DNA from 3 places in the Janthinobacterium sp. 61 genome. Region 1 is predicted to be linked to each of the others. Evidence: predicted binding sites of a transcription regulator. Region 1 holds the regulator's gene; each other region holds the start of a gene.
The links. Region 1 encodes FNR, which switches genes on or off when oxygen is low (the NO sensors DNR and NnrR bind a similar motif). Its sites were predicted from a motif close to TTGATNNNNATCAA; they were not measured.
Positions count from the first base shown of each region.

Region 2: the regulator FNR is predicted to act here: its motif matches at 2,727-2,740, upstream of CLU92_RS01205 (universal stress protein).
Region 3: the regulator FNR is predicted to act here: its motif matches at 1,851-1,864, upstream of CLU92_RS17075 (KamA family radical SAM protein).

Region 1 is NZ_PJMQ01000001.1:4,398,180-4,402,914, forward strand. It holds gene ccoG (cytochrome c oxidase accessory protein CcoG) at 1-1,185, shown strand, start outside; gene CLU92_RS19915 (FixH family protein) at 1,240-1,764, shown strand; gene fnr (fumarate/nitrate reduction transcriptional regulator Fnr) at 1,768-2,526, opposite strand; gene CLU92_RS19925 (response regulator) at 2,766-4,735, shown strand, end outside.
Region 2 is NZ_PJMQ01000001.1:250,672-255,406, forward strand. It holds gene CLU92_RS01190 (amino acid ABC transporter ATP-binding protein) at 1-547, shown strand, start outside; gene CLU92_RS01195 (glycine zipper domain-containing protein) at 646-1,212, shown strand; gene CLU92_RS01200 (hypothetical protein) at 1,399-1,755, shown strand; gene CLU92_RS01205 (universal stress protein) at 1,777-2,643, opposite strand; gene phbB (acetoacetyl-CoA reductase) at 2,812-3,558, shown strand; gene CLU92_RS01215 (TraR/DksA family transcriptional regulator) at 3,774-4,187, opposite strand; gene CLU92_RS01220 (VOC family protein) at 4,266-4,685, opposite strand.
Region 3 is NZ_PJMQ01000001.1:3,748,182-3,752,916, reverse strand. It holds gene CLU92_RS17085 (methyl-accepting chemotaxis protein) at 1-1,194, opposite strand, end outside; gene CLU92_RS17080 (cache domain-containing protein) at 1,263-1,721, opposite strand; gene CLU92_RS17075 (KamA family radical SAM protein) at 1,998-3,362, shown strand; gene CLU92_RS17070 (nitrate/nitrite transporter) at 3,365-4,711, shown strand; gene CLU92_RS17065 (fumarylacetoacetate hydrolase family protein) at 4,656-4,735, shown strand, end outside.

The DNA.
Region 1 (4,735 bases):
GTCGTGCTGTGGCCCCAGGATTTCATCTATCTGGCGGCCCTGCTGATCATCTGTGCGTATTTGTTGTTCCTCGTCACGGCCATCGCCGGGCGGGTGTGGTGCGGGTTCTCTTGCCCGCAAACGGTATACACGGAAATCTTCCTGTGGGTCGAACGCCGCATCGAGGGCACGCGCAGCGCGCGCATGGCCCTCGACAAGCAGGGACCCTCCGTGCGCAAGGCTTTCAAGAAAACGGCCAAGCACCTGGCATGGGGCGCCATCGCCCTGTGGACGGGCTTTACCTTTGTCGGCTATTTCACGCCGATCAAGGAACTGGCGCGCGAGGTGACCACCCTCAATTTCGGTCCCTGGGAATGGTTCTGGGTCTTGTTCTACAGCCTGGCAACCTACGGCAACGCGGGCTGGCTGCGCGAGCAGGTGTGCAAATACATGTGCCCCTACGCGCGCTTCCAGAGCGCCATGTTTGACCAGGACACCCTGATCATCACTTACGATGCCAAGCGCGGCGAACCGCGTGGCGCCATCAGCAAGAAGGCCGGCAACAACGACAAGCTGGGCGACTGCATCGACTGCACCCTGTGCGTACAAGTGTGTCCGACCGGCATCGATATCCGCAACGGCCTGCAGTATGAATGCATCGGCTGCGCCGCCTGCGTCGACGCCTGCAACAGCGTGATGGACAAGGTCGACCGGCCGCGGGGACTGGTACGCTACAGTACCGACCATGCGATGGAAAACAACTTCAGTTCGAAGCAGATCCGCCAGCGCGCCATGCGCCCGCGCGTGCTGATCTACACTTCCATCCTGGCCCTGATCATCATCGCCGTGTGTACCTCGCTGGCCCTGCGCACGCCCCTGAAAATGGACGTGATCCGCGACCGCGGTTCGATGGGACGCGAAGTGGAAGACGGCATGATCGAAAACGTTTACCGCTTGCAGATCATGAACACCTCGGAGCAAACCCAGCATTTTAAAATCAGCGCTTCCGGCTTGCCGGGCCTGACCTTGCTGACGCGCGAAGAAGTAACCTTGCAGCCGACGGAAACGCTGGGCTGGCCGATCCGCCTGCGCGTGCCGCACGGCGTGGGCGAGAAGGGCTCGAACAAGATTGCGATCGAATTGCACTCGCTGGACGACCCATCGTTGCATGTGCGTGAAAGCGCGGTATTCATCGTACCGCGCTAATGTAGGAAGGCCAGTCCCCGGATGGGGATTGGCCGATTAAACAGGAGAAATATCATGTCCGACAGTCTCAAGCTGCAAGCCCCCGTTGCCCCGTGGTACAAGCATCGCTGGCCATGGCTGCTGATGATCGGTCCCGGCCTGTCCGTGGTCGTCGGCAGCTTCATGGGCTATATCGCGTTTACGCAGCCTGATGCGCTGGTGGTGGGCGATTACTACAAGCAGGGAAAGGCGATCAACCAGGACTTGCGGCGCGATACTGTCGCCAGCGACCTGGCGATGGATACCAGCCTGTCGTATGACGTGGCGTCAGCGCGCCTCAGTGGCTCCGTGCACAGCTTCGGCAAGGCTTACCAGGGTCCGCTGCAGCTGCATCTGGCGCATGCGACCTTGCCGGAAAAAGATATCAAGCTGCTGGTGCAGCCCGATGCGGCGGGCAACTTCTCGGTAGCGCTGCCGATGCTCGAGCGCAGCCGCTGGCAAGTGCTGGTGGAAAACGACAAACGCGAGTGGCGCCTGTCCGGCATCTGGACCTGGCCGCTGCAGCGCAGCATCGCGCTGCACGCGGATGAAGAGCTGTAAGACTTACTTGCAGACGTCCGTACCGGCCGTAATGGCCTTCAACTTGGCCGGCTGCAAGATCTCGATCTCGCGGTTGGAGACGCGCAGCCAGCCTTCCTTCTTGAATTTCGACAATAAGCGGCTGACGCTTTCGATGGTCAGGCCCAGGTAGTTGCCGATTTCCTCGCGCGACATGCGCAGCTGGAAATTGCTGCCCGAATAGCCGCGCGCCTCATAGCGCGAGGCCAGGTTGACGATGAAGGCGGCAAAGCGCTGTGTCGCCTGCATATTGCCCAGCAACAGCATGACGCTTTGCTCGCGCGTGATTTCCTGGCTCATCATCCGGTGGAAATGGCGCAGCAGGGTAGGCATACTGCCCAGCAATTGTTCCAGGCTGGAAAACGGGATTTCACACACTTCGCTGTCTTCCAGCGCCACCGCATTACAGTGGTGGCGGTCGGCGCTGATGGCGTCCATGCCCAGCAGTTCTCCTGCCATCTGGAAGCCCGTCACCTGCTCTTCGCCACCCGGATTGATCTGGTACGTCTTGAAGTGCCCCAGGCGGATCGCGTACAGGTTCTGGAACGAGTCGCCGATGCGGAACAGCGAGGCGCCGCGCACGATCTTGCGGCGGCGACCGATGATCTGATCCAGCCTGTCCATGTCGCCCACATCGAGGCCCATCGGCAGGCACAATTGATGCATGCTGCAGGTCGAGCATCGCGCACGCAACGCTTCCACGGTCACTGTGGGCAAGGTGGGAGTGAGGAGCGCTTCAGTCATGTCGGTACCTTTTAGAAAATGCAATACCGAGTTTACTGCATACACGGTTGCCGTGTGCCAATTTCACCGCAATTGCGCTGAATAAACGACGTTCTGACTTTAATTATATGGCAACATCGTCAAAAGCCCTTGCAGCGAGGGCAATTTGCGCGGCACCGCTTGCCAAGTTGATGTATTGATAGGAAAATTCCTGACAGCATTATCTGCCGCCTGTGCCGCCCGGTACTGAAAAGGAAATCATGAAGCCTCTCGGCATCAAAGCAAAAGTCGCCTTGGCCACCAGCCTGACCTCGATCGCCATGATCGCACTGGTCACCATGATCCAGTTGCAGCACATGCGCGCTGACTTCACGCGAGTACTGCTGAGCCAGCAATCTGCCCTGATCACCCGCACCGCCGCCGAGCTCGACGACAAGCTGGGCATGCTGCTGCAAATCGTCACCCTGACGGCCAGGCAGCAGCCGCCGGAATTGATCGCCCAACCCGCCAAGCTGCGCGAATACTATGCGCGCCGCTCGATGCTGGTGCTGTTCGACGACGTGCTGGTGCTCGATGCGCAAGGCGCCATCGTGGCCGACATGCCGCTGGTCACGGGCCGCGCCGGCATCAACGTTGCCGAGCGCGAGTATTTCCAGACCGTCCTGCGTACACGTCAGCCCATGATCACCGAGCCGATGCTGGGCAAATCGAGCGGCATGCCCATCGTGCAGATGGTGGCGCCCGTGCTCACCGCCGATGGCCAGGTGGCCGGTGTGGTGATCGGCGTGCTGCGCCTGTACAAGGACAACCTGCTGGGGCGCCTGCGCTCGGAAAAGATCGGCAAGAGCGGCTATTACTTCATTCTCACGCGCGGCGCCGTGCCGCGCTACGTGCTGCACCCCGATACCAGCCGTTTGCTGCAGCCGCGCCAGCCGAACGCCAACCTGACGACCACCCAGATGCTGAAGGACGATGGCGAAGGCAGCATGGTCAGCACCAACAGCCGCGGCATCACGGCCGTCAACAGCTTCAAGCGCCTGAAATCGGTGAACTGGCTGCTGGCCGCCTCGCTACCCATCGAGGACGCCTTCGAACCGTTTGATGGCGTGCTGTACCGGCTGGTGCTGTGGAGCATCCTCGCTTCGCTGCTGGCCGCTTTTGTTCTGGGCTGGGTTACCGTGCGCCTGCTGTCGCCGCTGGTGCGCCTGCGCGATACCCTGCTGGCCCTGCGCACCAGCGGCAGCCGCTTCACGCCCGTGCCAGTGCAGCAGCGCGACGAGATCGGCGAACTGACGGAGGCGTTCAACGGCCTGATGTGCGAACGCGACCGCCTGCAGCAGGAACTCGAATCGCGCGCGGCGGAACTGGAACTGGAGCGCGACCGGGCCGAGGCGGCCAACCGGGCGAAGAGCGACTTCGTGGCCAACATGAGCCATGAAATCCGCACGCCCCTCAATGCCGTGCTGGGCATGGTCTATTTGCTGGGCAATACCAGGCTCGACACGGAACAGCGCAAGTATCTGACCATGGTGCGCGTGGCGGGCCAGTCGCTGCTGGGCATCCTCAACGACGTGCTCGATTATTCGAAGATCGAAGCGCGCCGCATGGAATTGTCGCCCGTCGAGTTCGACCTTGACGAAGTCATGAATACCCTGGCCACGACGATGACGATGAATGCGGGCGAGAAGGAGCTGGAACTGGCCATCGCCGTCGAGCCCGACGTGCCGCGGCGCCTCGTGGGCGACGCCCAGCGCCTGCAGCAAATCCTCGTCAACCTGGCCGGCAATGCCATCAAGTTCACCGAGAGCGGCGAAGTGGTGGTGGCCGTCAGCCTGGCCGAGAGAGAAGAAGGGCGCGCCTGCCTGCGCTTCGAAGTGCGCGACACGGGTATCGGCATGACGGAACTGCAGCAACAGCAACTGTTTTCCGCCTTTTCACAGGGCGACCAGAGCATCACGCGGCGCTTCGGCGGCACGGGTTTGGGCCTGGCCATCAGCAAGCAACTGATCCACATGATGGGCGGCGATATCGCCGTGGCCAGCAGCGAAGGCAAGGGCAGCCGCTTCTGGTTCAGCGTGCCCTTCGAGATGCTGGAGCAGCCGGCCGAGACGCGGCGCACGCCGGCCCTCGGCCAGCTGCGCCTGCTGGTGGCCGACGATAACCGCACTACACGCGAACTGATCGTCAAGCTGATCGAGGCCTGGGGCTGGCTGGCCGACGAAGTGGACTC
Region 2 (4,735 bases), 4.1 Mb from region 1:
CGCTCCGGGGCTGGACGTGAATGCCCTGCGTTCGCACATCGGTTTTGTGTTTCAGCAATTCAACCTGTTTCCCCATTTATCGGTGCTGGACAATTGCGCGCTGGCGCCGCAGCGCTTGCGCGGCCTCAGCCGGCGCGAAGCGCAAGAGCGGGCGCTGGCCCTGCTGGAACGGGTGGGGCTGGCGCACAAGGCGCACGCCATGCCGGCTGCCCTGTCGGGCGGGCAGCAGCAGCGGGTGGCCATCGCCCGCGCGCTGGCCATGCAGCCGCCGCTGATGCTGTTCGACGAACCGACCAGCGCGCTGGACCCGGAAATGGTGGGCGAGGTGCTGCAAGTGATGCGCGACCTGGCGCAGGGCGGCATGACGATGGTATGCGTCACGCACGAGATGGGTTTCGCGCGCGAGGTGGCGGACCGCGTCTGGTTCATGGATCACGGGCAAGTGCTGGAGCGGGCCACGCCCGAAGAGTTCTTTGCGCGGCCGCAACATGCGCGCGCCCAACAGTTCCTGTCCGATATCCGCAGCCCGTTCAGCGTGTCCGCATGATCGGCTGTGTGCGCAAGCGAACGGTATTTCGCTGTCGGTGAGCGCACTCTAGAAGAGTGGCGCATGGTGCGCCCGCAGCCGACCAGGAGGGCCGTATCATGTCACGCATCATTGCAGGTCATTTTCAGTTGCAGGAGCAGATAGACGCCGCGCGCGCCGCCCTGAACCAGGCGGGCTTTCCCGATAGCCGCATCAGCGCCTTCTTCGTCAACCAGCCGGGCCAGCACGACTTGCACGCGTTTGGCGGCGACCGCGACGTGTCGCCTGGGGCCAAAGAGACGCCGGAGGGCGTGGTCGAAGGCGTGGCCGTCGGGGCCGCCGTGGGCGCGGGCATCGGCGCGGCCGCCACCCTGGCGACGGGGCCGCTGGGCCCGGTGGTGGGAGCGCTGGTGGGCGCCCACGTGGGCTCGCTCTACAGTTTCAATAAAATGAAGGAGGCGGGCGAATCCGAGAAGCATGGCGACAAGAACGGCGAAAACCGCCGCCAGCCACGCCATCCGGGCATGCTGATTGCCGTGGCACTGGGCGGCCTCGACGAGCGCGAACGGGCGCTCGAGGTGATGCACCGGCTGGGCGCCGAGCATATCGAGGAAGCGGAAGGCACGATTGCCAATGGCGACTGGTACGACTTTGATCCGCTCAGCATTCCCGTGCTGGTGGCGTGAGCCTGCGCACCAGCCGTGCAATATGCTTAAATGCCGCGCCGTACGAATTTTAGGTATGATCCTTGTTAGTATTGGTAATCAATGCCGACAGGGATAGTTTCCGCGCGCCCGTAGTGACACTGGACCAAGGTGACTGCCTGTAGTACTTGCCTCGCATGCTAACGAGTATGAATAGGAGGTCGCGTCATGACACAGGCATGGTTCATTCTGACACGGGCCGATGGGCGCGACATCTGCGCGCCCTCGCCGGCACAGCTGGCCGATGCGCTGGCCGAAGTCTACCGCGGCGGCGTCACGCCGGACGGTAGTCCGGCCGCTGTCTTGTTACGCTTTGGCTACGACGACGGCTTGATGTATCAGGTCGAGGTCGCTAGCGGAGGCGAAGTTACTTTCGAGGAATGGTCGGACCGCGATTGCGAAATCGCCCTGGCCAGTCCGCGCCATATGTCAGCCCTGCCGCAGGACGCCGCTCTGCAGCTGTGGCAGTGGCTGACGCAGCGCCAGGTGGCGAAGATCCGCAGCCAGCCCTGGCAGGGCGGTTAGCCCTGCCGTCTCTCCCAAGGCCTAGTGCGCCATCAGCACGGGGATCGTCATGCTTTGCAGTATCGTGCGCGTGACGCCGCCCAGGATGGTCTCGCGCAAGCGCGAATGGCCATACGCTCCCATCACCAGCAAATCGGCCGACAGGTCGGCCGCCTGCGACAGCAGCGCTTCGCCGATATCGCCGCGCCGCACGCCACCGCCATCGAGCAAATGCAGGCGCGCCTCCACGCCGTGCCGCGCCAGGTAGTGCGTCAGCTCGGCGCCCGGCTGTTCGCCATGCTCGGTGGCATGCACCTGGGCATCGAAGATGGCTACGTGGACTTGCCCCGCGCGCTGCAGCAGGGGCAGGGCGGCGCTCACTGCGCGGCTCGCTTCCTTGCTGGCATTCCAGGAAATGAGCACATTGCGCGCGGCCGCCGGCGGCGCCAGCAGGGGAAGCGGCGGCGCATACGGCACGATCAGCACGGGGCGGCCCGAATGCAGCAGCACATAGGCGGGAAAGTCGCGCATCACGGACGGCGATTTATCCTTGGCATTGTATTGGCTGATGACGACCAGGTCCGCATAGCGGGCCAGCTGGCTGATGCCGCCCGCCGCCTCGTCGTCGAGCACGCGCTGTTCGAACGAGGCGACGCCGGCCGCGCGCACCTGTTGTTCGAAACCGTCGAGGGCGCGCGTGGCCCGTTCGCGCAGGAAATTGAGGTGCAAGCTCAGGTTCGGGTCGGCATCGAGGTCGGGCTGGTTCTGGTACAGCAGGCGCGACACGCCCGTCAGCGCTACGCCCGTCAGGTGGCCGCCGCAAGCTTGGGCGATGCTGGCGGCCGTTTCGATGCGGGCTGCGCGCCCGGCGCTGTCGTCGATGTGGAGCAATACGGTCTTATACGTCATGGCCTGGCCTCTCGCTGTGCAGTAGTGGCCATTCTGGCACAATCCGGGGTGCCGGCCGCGCACGACTGCATCAGGCTGAGCACTTGATCTGGCGCAAAGCTGGCGATAAGAACTGCTCCTACACTTGATCCCACGCAGAATAACCATAACAAGCGGGGAGGGACAGCAATGAGGGAACAGAAGGTAGCGCTGGTCACAGGCGGCATGGGTGGGCTGGGCACGGCCTTGTGCCGCCGGCTGTATGCGGCGGGCTTTGCCGTCGTGGCGGCGCACACGCCTGGCAATGCGCGCGTCGGAAGCTGGCTCGACGAGCAACAGGCGCAGCAGTATTATTTTCATCCCTTGCCGCTCGACGTGAGCGATTTCGATGCCTGCAGCGTAGCCGTGGCAGGCGTGCTGGCGCAGTTTGGCCGCATCGACGTGCTGGTCAACAACGCCGGCATCACGCGCGACCAGAGCATGCGCAAGATGGAATTGCCGCACTGGGCCGAGGTCATGCGCACCAATCTCGACAGCCTGTTCAACATGAGCAAGCAGGTGCTCGAACCGATGCTGGCCAAGCGCTGGGGCCGCATCATCAATATCTCGTCCGTGAATGGCCAGAAGGGCGCATTTGGCCAGTGCAACTACGCGGCCGCCAAGGCGGGCGTGCATGGCTTCAGCAAGGCGCTGGCGCTGGAAGTGGCGCGCCACGGCATCACCGTCAACACGGTCTCGCCCGGCTACCTGCGCACGCAGATGGTGACGGCCGTGCCAGCCGATATCCTGGAAACGAAGATTTTGCCGCAAATTCCCCTGGGTCGCCTGGGCGAACCGGACGAGGTGGCGGCCCTGGTGGCCTACCTGGCGTCGGACGAGGCGGCGTTCGTCACGGGCGCAAACATCGCCATCAATGGCGGACAGCACATGAGTTAATCAAGCCGAGTCAAGCAAGTTGAGTCAAGCAAGCTGAGTCAAGCAAGCTGAGTCAGGCGAGCTGAGTCAGGCAAGCGTGCAGCTTGCAGCAGGGCAATGGCAGTAGAGGAGACCCGTCCACCCAGCCGGCACACAGACGCTGGCGGACAGACGGATGGCAGTTGCTAGACAACAGGGGGCAGGGTAGTGATGCCTTGCCCTTTGTTGTTGCGCAGTCATGGTGGCGAGCGCTGGGCTTTTTCCAGCCGTGTCTGGCAATCGATGCACAGGAGCGCCTCGGGGCGCGCATTCAGACGCGACAGGCCAATGGCTTCGCCGCAGTTGTCGCACAGGCCGTAGCTGCCATCGGCAACCTTGACCAGTGCGTGCTTGATGATGGCCAGCTGTGCCTGATTGTGCTCGGCCGCTTCGCTGACGAGGTCGTTCAAGGTGCGCACGCTGGCGTTGTCGGCCGGCGAGGCTTCGATTTCATTGAGCAGCGAGGCGCGCGCATCCGCTTCGGCCGCTTCGTTCTCTATCTGTTCCAGCAACGCCAGCTTGCGTTGCTCCAGCACGCCTTGCAGGTGCTGCAGCTGGTCTTGCGGCAATCCATTCATGGTCATCACCCGGTAAGAGCTTATTGTCATCATGGTAATCCAAGATTGGCAGCTCTGCTTGCGCCACTACCTGCGCCGCGTTTGACGCGACGCAGGCAGGCATGGGCCGTTCTAAGCTGGGTCCTTCAGGCAGTTGACCATCCAGGCGACGCCGAACTGGTCTTTCAGCATGCCGAAGCGCTTGGCCCAGAATGTTTCCTCCAGCGGCATCTGGATATTGCCGTCCCGCGCTAGCGCGTTGAAGGCCTGTTCCGCTTCCTCGGGCGTGTCGAGGGTCAGGCAGACGGCGCTGCCGCTCATGCCCTTGGCGCCATCTTCGGTACATCCACCGTCCGAGCCCATCAGCATGGTGGGACCCAACTGCACGGAGCCGTGCATGATCTTGTCGTACCAGTCTTCCTTGACTTGGTCCTGGGCTGGCGAGCCCCGATACGGCATCAGGTACAGCCTGTCGCCATGCAGGTGCTGGCGGTAGTATTCCAGCGCTTGCGCGCAATTTCCATTGAATTGCAAATACGGTTCGATACGCATATTGGCCTCCTCTGGTTGGCCCGCCGACACGATTGCCAGGCCGGGACGTC
Region 3 (4,735 bases), 650 kb from region 1:
TTCGGACGCCACCACGGCAAAGCCGCGGCCTTGTTCGCCCGCGCGCGCCGCTTCCACCGCCGCATTTAGCGCGAGGATGTTGGTCTGGAAAGAAATGCCGTCGATCACGCCGATAATATCCACAATCTGGCGCGAATTGGCGCGTATCGTCGCCATCGTCGTCACCGCTTGCTGCATCGATACTCCCCCGTGTACGGCCAGGGTGGACGCTTGCCCCGCCAGCTCGCAAGCGAGCTGGGCGTTGGCGGCGTTGTCATTGACGGCTTGCGTCAGCGCTTCCATGGCGCTTGACGTTTCTTCCAGCGCACTGGCTTGCAGTTCCGTGCGCGCCGATAAATCCAGATTGCCGGCGGCAATTTCGCGCGAGGCCGCGTCGATCGATTGCACGGCGCCCCTGATGGTACGCAAGGTCTGGTTCAGGTGGGCGATGGCCTGGTCCAGCACGCGCGACGTGGCGGCGATCTCGTCATTGCCCTGCTTGGGCGCACCGGACATCAGCTTGCCCGCCGCCAAGTCTTGCACCGCGTCGGCGATGCTGCGGATTTCCACCAGCATGGCGCGCCGCACCAGCATGGTCACCACGATGGAGACCAGGATGGAGAGCAGAACGGTCAGCAGCAGGCTCCAGCCCAGGCTGCGAAACTCGGCGCTGGCCGTCGCATGGGCCTGGCGGCTGAGCGTCGTTTCCAGGGCAGACAGCTGCGCCAGCTGCGTATTGAACTGGCCGAATTGCGTTTCCGCCTTGAGCATGGAATTGGTGGCGATCGACTGATCCATCTGCGCCATTTCCATGGTTTCCAGTACAGCCTTGCGATAGCCGGCCAGGGCCGTGATGGCGGCATCGACCAGGGTGCGCTCGGCGCCCGTGGCCATGGCGCGCAGCGAGGCCAGCTGGGTGCCGATGGCCGCGTGGCGCGCCTTGATCTGTTGTTCCAGCGCGTCGATGCGGGCTTTGGCGAAGCTGCCATTCGTCCATGACAGCAACTGGTACATATTGCCGTGCACCTGCTTGGCCTCGCCTAGTATGTCGGCGGCCGCCTTCAAATGCGTGATGCGCACGCGCACCATGTTTTCCAGCGATGTATTTTGCCGCACCATGCCATACCAGGCACCGGTCGAGCTGAGTATCAGCAGCAGCAAGACCAGGGCGGGCGCCAGCAATAATTTTGGTCCGATGCGTAATGTATTGAGCATGCTTGACTCCTGGCGATGGCTGTTCCAAGCGCTGGCGGCGCACGGCGTTCGTGCGCGCAGTCCCGGTTCTATTTCTTGTAGATGCCCGCTTCCAGCACCACATCGTTGACGCGCAGGATATATGTGGTCTTTGGCTCGATCTTGCCGCTGACGGGGTTCTTGTACTGGTAGTCGACCCAGCCCTTGCCCTGCTTTTGCGCCAGTTCAATGATTTCACGGCGATATTTCTTGCCATTCGCGTCAGGCACGTCCGTCAAATCCTTGCCCACGATGGAAGCATTGATGGGGTGGGCGAGCACGATGCCCGTCTTGATGTCGCGCATGTCCACATACAGCGAGCCTTGCACGAAGTCGGGGTCTTTCGCCGTGATTTTCTTCATCATCTCTTCTTTGCCATGCGCCTTCATGAAGGCGGCGCCCCGTTCGGCCATGGCGATGGCGTCTTTTTCCGTTGCTTCGACGGCGGCATTGACGCTGCCGCCGGCAAATGCCAGGCACAGCAGGCTACCCGTGAATAAGCGTTTCATGACAGCTCCTTGTGATGTCGAGGGATGTGTTGCCAAGCCGTAATTTACGTCGTCGAGGGCCCCATCAAATTGCGATGGAACAAACTAAAGAGTTGCTTGTAGGCAGCGAGCCAGGTATCGGCATGCTTGTTGATATGTGGCAATTTGGTTCTGTATGGCAAGAATTATCATGACTTTCACAGCATGCCGAGCAGGCGTTGCCTGAGGGGGCTGCAATTGACCGATATAGGGCCAATTTCATGAAAGTTATCGCTATTTATAGGCAAGGAGACTATCGTGTCCGCACTCATTACCGAGCCGTTTCCACCCAAGTTCAAGCCGTACACGCGGCAAACCATACATCAGGCGCGGCAGTGGAAATGGCTGCCGGAAGAGCAGCGTGTCGCCGTGCAAGTGGTCTCGCACGTCTTGCCGTTTCGCACCAATGCCTATGTGCTCGACCAGCTGATCGACTGGAACAATATTCCTGATGATCCCATCTACCGCCTCGTTTTCCCCCACCGCGACATGCTGCCACCCGAGCAGTACGCCCACTTGCGCGATCTGGTGCTGGTGCAGCGCGACAAGGCCGCCATCGATGCCTATGTGCATGGTATCCGCCTGGGCATGAATCCCCATCCGGCAGGGCAGATGACGCATAACGTGCCGAAAATCAACGATGCACCCGTGCGCGGCCTGCAGCATAAATATGCGCAAACGGTGCTATTTTTCCCCAGCGCGGGCCAGACGTGCCACGCGTATTGCACCTTCTGCTTCCGCTGGCCCCAGTTCGTCGGCATGGACGACATGAAGTTCGATGCGCGCGAATCGCATGAGCTGGCCGCCTACCTGAAAATGCATCCGGAAGTGACGGATGTGCTGATCACGGGCGGCGACCCGATGATCATGAATACGCGCCAACTGGCAGCCTACCTGGAGCCGCTGCTGGAGCCGGGCCTGGAGCACATCCAGAACATCCGCATCGGCACAAAGGCAGTGGCGTATTGGCCGCAGCGCTTTGTCTCCGACCGCGATGCGGACGATTTGCTGCGCCTGTTCGAGCGCATCGTCAAGGCGGGCAAGAACCTGGCCGTGATGGGCCATTACAGCCATGCCGTGGAATTGCGCCAGGACATCGCGCAACAAGCGGTGAAACGCATCGTCTCCACGGGCGCCACCTTGCGCATGCAGGGGCCGCTGATCCGCCACATCAATGAAGACCCGGCTAGCTGGGCGGAGCTGTGGCAGACGGGCACGCGCCTGGGAGCGATTCCGTATTACATGTTTGTCGAACGGGACACGGGGCCGCGCGGCTATTTCGAGTTGCCCTTGGCGAAGGCGCATGAAATTTTCCAGGCCGCTTACCAGATGGTGTCAGGCCTGTCGCGCACGGTGCGCGGCCCGTCCATGAGTGCCTTTCACGGCAAGGTCGTCATCGATGGCATCGTCACCATCAACGGCGAAAAACTGTTTGCCCTGCAATTCTTGCAGGCGCGCAATCCGGATTGGGTGCGCCGGCCGTTTTATGCCAAGTTCGATGCGGAAGCGACGTGGATGGACGATTTAAAGCCCGCGTTCGGCCACGCCAGGTTTTTCTTTGAAACGGATGAGCCTATGCCGCAGTTGCCGCATAAAATCATCCGCCTGGCACAGGCCGCCTGAGCATGCACGGCGCCGACGCGTCTTCCCGTTCCGGCGTGGCCGTGTTTTGTCTGGTGTTCCTGCCGTTTGCGCTCGGTCATTACCTGTCGTGCCTGCTGCGCGGCGTCAATGCCGTTCTGACGGCGGAATTGCTGGCCTCTGTCGCCCTGACGCCAGCGCAACTGGGCCTGCTGACCAGCGTCTTTTTTCTCGCCTTTGCGCTGGTGCAACTGCCGATCGGCATGGCGCTCGACCGTTACGGCCCCCGCACGGTGCAACTGGGGCTGCTGGCGCTGGCGGCCCTGGGCGTGTGGCTGTTCAGCCGGGGCCACAGCTTTGCCGAGCTGATTTTGGCACGGGCTGTTATGGGGGCGGGCCTGGGCGGCTGTTTCATGGCCGCCGTGAAGGCGATCTCATGCGCCATCGCGCCATCTCGCCTGCCTTCCGTGCACGGCTACCTGATCGCCGTAGGCGGCCTGGGCGCGGCCACGGCCACCATGCCCGTCAAGCTGGCCTTGCATTACACGGACTGGCGCGGCGTATTCCTGGGCCTGGCGCTGGCGGCGCTGGCCATCGGTGTGCTGATCCGCCTGCTGTCGCCGGCCATGCCCGGCCGCGCCCCCACGCACACGGTGAGCAAGGTCAGTGCCTGGAATGTGTACCGCGACGTGGCCTTTCGCCGCACCATCGCGCTGATCCTGCTGCCGCACGCGGTGTTCTTTGGCGTGCAGGGCTTATGGATCGGGCGCTGGCTGGCCGATGTGGGTGGCCTGTCCGATGACAGCGTGGCGTATCTGTTGTACCTGGGCATGGCGTCCGTCATCTTTGGCGCCATCGGCATGGGCATGCTGACGGAATGGGCAGGGCGGCGGGCGATTGAACCGATGCAAGTGGCGGCCGCGGGCCTTGTCCTGTTTGTTGCCGTGCAAGTGACGATGGCATGCAATGTGGTGCCCAGCCTGCCTTTGCTATCCGTGCTGTTTTCCTTGTTGGGCACGGTGACGGGCCTCGAATATGCGATCGTCGCGCAAAGCATGCCGTCCAGCTTGACGGGCAGGGCGGCCACCTGCCTCAATTTACTCATTTTTACGGGCGCCTTCCTGGTACAGGCGGGCTTTGGCCTGATCCTCGGCTGCTGGCCCCTGAACAGCTTGCAGCAGTATCCGCCGCAAGCCTACCAGGTGGCGTTTGGCGTGCTGGCAGCCTTGCAATTGCCGGGACTTGCGATGTTTTTCATTCGACGTTACAGGCGTGCCGGGCCATCCGGTAAAATGGCGGCCTGCACAGCGGCAATGATCAACTCCAAGGAAGACTATGAAACTCGTTCGTTATGGACGTCCAGGCAAGGAAAAACCGGGCCTGATCGATGAAGAAGGCAAACTGCGCGACCTGTC